2 regions of the Brevundimonas sp. P7753 genome follow, and region 1 is predicted to be linked to the other one. Evidence: predicted binding sites of a transcription regulator. Region 1 holds the regulator's gene; the other holds the start of a gene.
What was found. The regulator LexA, encoded in region 1, represses DNA repair genes until DNA is damaged. The targets are predictions, from matches to a motif close to ATGTTCNCNANNTGTTCT.

Region 1 (4,175 bases):
CGGTCCGCGCCGAGATTGGTTTCCGTACGGTTTTCAATCTCCTGGGGCCGCTTTGTAATCCAGCCCATGCGAACCGTCAGGTCATGGGCGTCTATGACCCCGCCCTGCTGGAGCCTCTGGCCGAGGTGCTGGGCCGTCTCGGCGCCCGGCGTGCCTGGACCGTCCATGGTCAGGGTCTGGACGAACTGACCACCACAGGCCCGACCGAGGTGGCCGAGTGGAAGGACGGCGCCGTGCGCCGCTTCACTGTTTCGCCCGCCGACGCCGGACTGCCGCTGGCGACGCTGGACGACCTGCGCGGCGGCGACGCCGAATATAATGCAGCGGCGCTGAAGGCTCTGCTGGCCGGCGCGCCCGGCCCCTATCGCGATATCGTCGTGCTGAACGCCGCCGCCGCCCTGGTCGTGGCCGACCGCGCCGCCGACCTGCGTGAAGGCGCCCAACTGGCCGCCGCCATCATCGACGACGGCCGCGCCGCCGCCGCGCTCGACACCCTGGTGCGCGTCACCAACACCCCCATCGACCCTGAGGCCGCATGACCGACGTTCTGGCGAAGATCGCCGCCTACAAGCGCGAAGACGTGGCCGCCCGCAAGCTTGAAACCTCTCAGGACGCCATCGAGAGGCTCGCCGCCCAGGCCTCGGCCCCGCGCGGCTTCCGCGCCGCCCTGGAACGCGTCGCCGAGGAAACGGGCCGCCCTGCCCTGATCGCCGAGATCAAAAAGGCCAGCCCGTCCAAGGGCCTGATCCGCGCCGACTTCGACCCGCCCGCGCTGGCCAAAGCCTATGAGCGCGGCGGCGCCACCTGCCTGTCCGTCCTGACCGATGGCCCCAGCTTCCAGGGCGACGACGCCTTCCTGGCCGCCGCGCGCGACGCAGTCTCCCTGCCCTGCCTGCGCAAGGACTTCCTGGTCGATCCCTGGCAGGTGGCGGAAAGCCGCGCCCTGGGCGCCGACTGCATCCTCATCATCCTCGCCATGGTGGATGACGCCCTGGCCGCCGACCTGCTGGCCGAGGCGGAGCGTCTTGGCATGGACGCCCTGATCGAGACCCACGATGAGGCCGAGATGGCCCGCGCCTGCAAGCTGGGCGGCGATCTGGTCGGGGTCAACAACCGCAGCCTTCGCACCTTCGAGGTCGACCTCGACGCCACCGAGCGCCTGTCCATGCTCAGCCCGGTCAAGGCTCTGCTGGTGGCCGAAAGCGGCATCTTCACGCCCGACGACGTCCAGCGCGTCGCCGACGCCCACGCCCAGGCCATCCTCGTCGGCGAAAGCTTGATGCGTCAGGACGACGTAGAAGCGGCGACGAAGGCCCTGCTGTCATTGGGCTAATGTCGGATATCGGCTGAGCGGTAAATGTCCCTAAGCGGCCCTAGCTGGATCTCGATTGATCTAGGCTAGTGACAAAAGACCACACGTCGCGAAGGGCCTGATCCAGAGCTTCTCGAACGAAGATGGTTTGAACTTCGCACCGCCACGTCGAAGGGGATGGCTCAGAAAAGACAATGCCGGTTCCGCTGATCTCCACCACAAGGATGGTGTATCCGCTCATGTTAATCGCCCCATCCTGACCGCGATCCAACTCCGCCTTCGCACCGATCAGATCGCTAAGAAGGCCGACCACATCGGTGGGGTAGTAGCCGAACGCTTGGTCGCAGACATGATACGTCATGTGGTATTCAAGCCCCCCGGTGATCTCGTAAATACGAGACCAGTCTGGCTGCTCCGGCGGTGAAGTTTCGCCCCCGCTAGGAAGCTCAGGCTCGAACGATACGGTGAAGGTGGTCATTCGCAGAGGATGATCTGGATATCATCGGTTTTCTACCCTTGCGCAGCATCCTGAAGGACTGCTCAGCAGCAAAACCTTCCGACGCCGAAATCGCTTCGCCAATAGGATTGTGCGGCAGAGCTCGCTGAATGGGCCGAGTTGACATTCAGCAAGAACACTTACAGAACATCGACAACGGTTCACGCCTTGTTCTGGAAGCCTTGCGCCCATGCTCACCAAGAAGCAGCACGAACTCCTGATGTTCATCCACGAACGGATTCAGGAAACGGGCGTCTCGCCCTCCTTCGACGAAATGAAGGAGGCGCTGGATCTGGCGTCCAAGTCGGGCATCCACCGCCTGATCACGGCGCTGGAGGAGCGCGGCTTCATCCGCCGTCTGGCGCACCGCGCCCGCGCGCTGGAAGTGACCAAGCTGCCGGAACAGGCCACGGCGGGCGCGCCGCGCGGCCACGCGGGCTTCAAGCCCGGCGTGATCGAGGGCGGCGGTCGTCCCAAGGCGGCTGAACCCGCCAACGACACCCGCGAACTGTCCATGATGGGCAAGATCGCGGCGGGCACCCCCATCGACGCCATCGAGCACGAAACCGCCCGCTACCCGGTGCCGGAAGCCATGCTGGGCGCCGGCGAGCACTATCTGCTCGAGATCGAGGGCGACTCGATGATCGAGGCCGGCATCCTCAACGGCGACATGGTCATCATCAAATCGACCGCCGACGCCTCGTCCGGCGAGATCGTGGTGGCCCTGGTCGAAGGCGAACAGGCCACGCTGAAACGCCTGCGCAAGAAGGGCGCCTCAATCGCTCTGGAGCCCGCCAACCGCAACTACGAGACCAAGATCTACGGTTCGGATCAGGTCGCGGTTCAGGGCAAGCTGGTCGGCCTTATCCGCCGCTATCACTGAAGTCGGGATCGGCCTGACGCGTCCAGGGCCTGCGCCCTCGCACGTCAGCCGCCCACACCGCCTTCCACCCCGTCCCTTCGCGCCACAGCTCGACCGAGCCGCCGCGCCCATAGTCCACGCCGTCCAGCACCAACCGCCCTGCACATGACGTCGGCAGCGAGGCCAGCTCGGCCCGGCTGCTGACGACCGCCGCCGAGCGACACAGACCATCCAGCTGTTCCGCCGTCGGCGCCTTCTTGCCCCACCAAAGGGCGACCGGCCCCGCCTCGTCCATTTCCGGCGCGCAGAACGACCGCTTACACGTCCAGCCCTTCTCGGGCCTCGGCGTCAGTTCCAGCCCGCGCCGCCGCGACCACAGGTCCGCCGCGAACTGCCGCACGCCGGGGCGCACGACGACCGCCGCCCCCGCCTGATGAAAGGCCGCATTGGTCCCCCCATCGCCGATCCACAGATCCGGCGCCGCCGGACGCGGCCAGATCAGCACCGCCGCCGCCAGCGGCAGGCCCAGCCACCTCAACCGCCCCCGCCACAGACAGATGAACAGGATGCCGAGGAAGGCCACAGGCAGAGCCGCCGCCGGGGCGCTCGCCACCGTCTGCACCGCGCCCGGCAGACCCGCGGTCCAGTGGCCGATGGCCAGCATCATCTCCACCCCCTTGCCCGCCAGCCACAAGAAGGGCGCGCCCAGCCCCAGGGGCTCCAACGCCGCCCCCAGCGCCAGAGCCGGCATCAGGATGAAATCCGCAATCGGCGCCGTCCCCAGATTGGCGATCAAGCCATAGACCGCCGTCCGGTTGAAATGCTGCATGGCGAACGGTCCCGTCGCCATGCCCGCCACCAGGCTGGCGGTGCAGGCCACCAGTAGCCAGCTTCCCAGCCGCTGCGCCGCCACGATGGGCCAGGGCGCCGAAATCTCCTTGATCCGTCGCGGCCAGACTTCGACCAGCGCCACCAAGGCCGCCGTCGCCGCGAACGACATCTGGAACCCCGGCGTGACGATGGCCTCGGGCTGCAGCAACAGCACCGCGAAGGCCGCCACCGCCAGGGCGTGCATAGTCACCGCCTGCCGATCCAGCAGGATGGCGACAAAGGCGATGGAGGCCGTGATCGCCGACCGTTCCGCCGGCGGCGGCGCGCCCGACACCACCAGATAGGTCCCAACCGCGATCAGCCCCGCGACCGCCGCCACCTTCTTTCCTGACACCCGCAGCGCGAGCCACGGCCAGGCCGCCACGCCCAGCCGCACGGCGAAGAAGACGAAGCCGCCGACGATGGCCATGTGCAGGCCCGAGATCGACAGGATGTGGGCCAGCCCGGAATCGCGCATGGCGTCCAGATCCTCGCGCCCGATCCAGGTCTCGTGTCCCGTGGTCATGGCGGCGGCGATCCCGCCCGTCCGCTCGCCCAGCCGCGCCACGATCCTCTGCGCCAGGGCATAGCGGGCCGCATTGATCTTCATCGCCATCCGCACCCGCCAGGGCGGC
Region 2 (4,175 bases), on a different contig from region 1:
GAGCTGATGCCCGTCAGCCAATCGTTCGCGGGCTTCCAGGTGGCGCGGGGCTAAACCCCTTCCTCTTTCGTCATCCTCCGGCAAGCCGCGCAGCGGCGCTGACCGGGGGACCCAGCGGCGCCCGTCAGGGCGACATCCCACGCACCGCGCTTGCCGCAAAGATCGCCTTCGGCGCCGCTGGGTCCCCCGGTCTCGCTCCGCTCGCCGGAGGATGACGAAAGTAAGGGCGTGCTCGGCGCGCGCCCCACAGCTGCGCCGCTTCCGGGATGACGGCGAGAGGCGTAGATTAGCCCAATGGCCGCGTCCGCAACCGAAACTGAACTGAAGTTCCGGCTCGGCCCCGGCGCGGTCGTGCGCCTGTCGGGGCACCCGGCGCTGCAAGGGGAGCAGACCAGCCAGTCCCTGCGCTCGGTCTATTTCGACACCCCTGACGGCGTGCTGCGCGCGGCCGGGTTCAGCCTGAGGGTGCGGACCACGCCCGGCGGCTTCGTCCAGACGCTGAAACGCCAGACCGCCCCCGGCCAGACCGCCCGCGACGAGTGGGAGGTCCCTGTCGCTTCCGAGTCCCTGGACCTCGCCGCGCTGAAAGCCACCCCCGCGCACAGGCTGCTGAAGGGCCGCGGTCCTGATCTGTCGCCCCGCTTCGCCACAACCGTCGTCCGCCGCATCCGGATGGTCGAGCTGAACGGCGCCCTGATCGAGGCCGCCTTCGACGCGGGCGAGCTGTCGGCCAGAGACCCGGAGGGGGGCGACCGCCGCGAGCCCATCTACGAGCTGGAGCTGGAGCTGAAGCGCGGCGACCCCGCCGTCCTCTTCACCCTGGCCCGCCGTCTGGCGCGCGATCTGGCCATCGTCCCGGTGTTCGAGAGCAAGTCCGAGCGCGGCTGGCGTCTGGCCGAGGGGAGCAGTCGCAGCCCCCGACGCGCCGCGCCCACGCCCCTGTCATCCGAAGCCACGACCAGCGACGCTTTCCGCACCATCGCCATGGCCTGTCTGGCCCAGGTCTCGGCCAACGCCGAACTGCTGCGGGTCGTGCGCCGTCCTGAGGCCGTGCATCAGCTGCGTGTGGGCCTGCGCCGCCTGCGCGCCGCCATCGGCGTCTTCAAGCCCCTGCTGGCCGAGGCAGATCGCCGGCGCATCGAGACCGAGCTGAAATGGCTGGCGGGCGAGACCGACGGCGCCCGCGATCTGGACGTCTTCATCCGCGACGTCTTCCACCCTACGGCGCAGGACGCCCCCTCGCCCGGCCTGGCGCCGCTGGGTCGACGCCTGCTGACCGCGCGCGGCCAAGCCTACGACCGCGCCCTTGGCGCGCTGCAGTCGCCGCGCTACGGCCTGCTGATGCTGGAAACGACCGCCTGGATCGAGACGGCGCCCCTGCCCGACGAACCTGTGGCCCGGTTCGCCGCCGAGGCGCTCGACCGCCTGCACCATCAGGTGGAAAAGCGCGCCCGGAGCCTGGCCGATCAGGACGCTGACACGCGCCACCACCTGCGCATCCGCGCCAAGCGCCTGCGCTACGCCGCCGAGTTCTTCGCCGACCTGTTTCCGGCCCGTCGCCGCCGCGCCCGCTACCTCCAGGCGCTGGAACAGATGCAGGACACGCTGGGCGCGCTCAATGATCTGGCCGTGGCCCGCGACCGGATTCCCGGCGAAGCCCATCTGGACGACGCCGCGCTCGCCTTCGCCGCCGGGCGCGTCATCGGCCGGCGCGAGCGCGACGAGGCCGCCCTTCTGATCGCCGCCATCAAGGCCAGCCAGGGTTTCCACGACGCCAAGCCCTTCTGGAACGGGCGTGGAAAACGTCAAAAACGGTCGTAGGTCGCAATATGTTCTCATCGCGCAAATGAGAACATCTTGTGAACCAGAACAAACCATGCACATAGTCCGTCTCACAGAGGGAGCGGGTCCTGGCGGGTCTCTCCCAAAGCCCAGAATGGAATCATGGCAAGGGAGAGAAAACCAATGGCACAGGCGGCATTGAAGCTCGTGGGTAAAGAAGACGGCGAAAAGCAACGGGCCCTGGAGGCGGCGATCGCGCAGATCGATCGCGCCTTCGGCAAGGGCTCTGTAATGAAACTGGGCAAGGGCGGGGTCGCCGATGTGATCCCCTCGGTGTCCACCGGATCGCTGGGCCTGGACATGGCGCTCGGCATCGGCGGTTTGCCGCGCGGTCGCGTCATCGAGGTGTTCGGCCCTGAATCCTCGGGCAAGACCACCCTGGCCCTGCACACGGTGGCCGAAATCCAGAAGGCCGGCGGCGTCGCCGCCTTCGTCGACGCCGAACACGCACTTGATCCGGGCTATGCTCAGAAGCTGGGTGTCAATCTGGACGACCTGCTGGTGTCGCAGCCCGACACGGGCGAACAGGCGCTGGAGATCGTGGACACCCTGGTGCGTTCGGGCGCCGTGGACATCGTGGTGGTCGACTCGGTCGCGGCCCTGACGCCACGCGCCGAAATCGAAGGCGAAATGGGCGACAGCCTGCCGGGCCTGCAAGCCCGCCTGATGAGCCAGGCCCTGCGCAAGCTGACCGCCTCGATCTCCAAGTCGAACTGCATCGTCCTGTTCATCAACCAGATCCGTCACAAGATCGGCGTCATGTACGGTTCGCCGGAAACGACGACGGGCGGCAATGCGCTGAAGTTCTACGCCTCGGTCCGCCTCGACATCCGCCGCACCGGCGCGATCAAGAACCGCGACGAGGTCGTCGGCAACACCACCCGCGTCAAGGTGGTCAAGAACAAGGTCGCCCCGCCGTTCCGCGAGGTCATCTTCGACATCATGTACGGCGAAGGCATCTCCAAGCTGGGCGAGATCATCGACTTGGGGGTCAAGGCCGGGGTCATCGACAAGGCCGGCAGCTGGTTCAGCTATGACTCGACCCGCATCGGTCAGGGCCGCGAGAACGTGCGCGAGTTCCTGAAACAGAACCCGGACATGGCCGCCTCGATCGAGGCCGCCGTGCGCGCCTCGACCAACAAGATCGCCGACGAGCTCCTGGGCACGCCGGAACCTGACGAAGGTCAAGATCTGGAAGGGTGAGTCTGGAGGGCTGATCCAGCCCTTCCGCCAGCTTCTCCGTCCGCCGTCCCCCGCGACCCGCCGAACGACCCCGCGGGGCTCGGGCCGGACGGAGCAGGCCCGCCCGATCCGCATCGGGCGGGCCTCTTTTTGTGGGTTGTTCGAGCCTCGCTCTTTTGCCGTCACCGCGGACGGCCCGAAGGGACGATCCGGGGCCCAGACGTCAGCCTCCATGGCATGGTCGGCGAAATATCAGCCGCCTGGGTTCCGGGTTCGCTTCGCGCCCCGGAATGACGGAAAAGAAATCGGGGCGCGCTGCGCCTCTTTTCTCATCGCCCCGACTGTTCTCGGCTCACCCAACCGGGCAAACTCGGCCGTGAAGAACCGGAGCCTTTCATGACCTTCGCCACCGCCGACCTCTGCGACGCCCATCCCGATGTGGTGAAGGTGTGCCACATCCCGTTCCGCAGCTTCGGCCAGGTCAAAGCCTTCCACGGCCCGATCCGCACCCTCAGCGTCCTCGATGACAACGCCCTGGTCCGCCAGGCGCTAGAGCGGCCCGGTCAGGGCGCGGTTCTGGTGGTCAATGGCGGCGGGTCTCTGAAACGCGCCCTGGTCGGCGACAACCTGGCGAAACTGGCCATCGACAACGGCTGGGCCGGGATCATCGTCCACGGCGCCATCCGCGACAGCGCCGTCATCGACAGCATGGGGATCGGCGTCAAGGCCGTGGGGACCATCCCCCTGCGCGCCGACCGCGACGCCATCGGCGAAATCGACATCCCCACGGCCTTCGGCGGCGTCATCTTCACGCCGGGCGACTGGCTCTATGCGGATGCGGACGGGGTGGTTGTTTCGGCTGACCGGCTGCACGGCTAGCCATACCTTTCCTCCCCATTTCATGGGGAGGTGGCGCGGCGGCGCAGCCGACGTGACGGAGGGGGCGACGCCGTCCTTGCCGAATGCGCTCAAATCGTCAAACGGCAGAGCCGCCCCCTCCACCACTTTCGTGGTCCCCCTCCCCATGGAATGGGGAGGAAAAAGCAACGCCGACGTCCGATCCTGTCACGCGATCACGCGCCAGTGATGCGCTCGGCGCAAAATCCCTATATGACGCCGGTTCCGACATTCTCCCTGCGCGCCCGAACTCC

Region 2: the regulator LexA is predicted to act here: its motif matches at 1,850-1,867, upstream of recA (recombinase RecA).

What each region holds. Positions count from the first base shown of each region.
Region 1 covers NZ_JACARP010000045.1:23,141-27,315, forward strand. The annotation lists gene trpD (anthranilate phosphoribosyltransferase) at 1-539, shown strand, start outside; gene trpC (indole-3-glycerol phosphate synthase TrpC) at 536-1,333, shown strand; gene HX774_RS10000 (hypothetical protein) at 1,374-1,790, opposite strand; gene lexA (transcriptional repressor LexA) at 1,999-2,691, shown strand; gene HX774_RS10010 (ComEC/Rec2 family competence protein) at 2,672-4,175, opposite strand, start outside.
Region 2 covers NZ_JACARP010000003.1:39,535-43,709, forward strand. The annotation lists gene HX774_RS00680 (SDR family NAD(P)-dependent oxidoreductase) at 1-54, shown strand, start outside; gene HX774_RS00685 (CHAD domain-containing protein) at 295-1,821, shown strand; gene recA (recombinase RecA) at 1,966-3,045, shown strand; gene rraA (ribonuclease E activity regulator RraA) at 3,421-3,903, shown strand.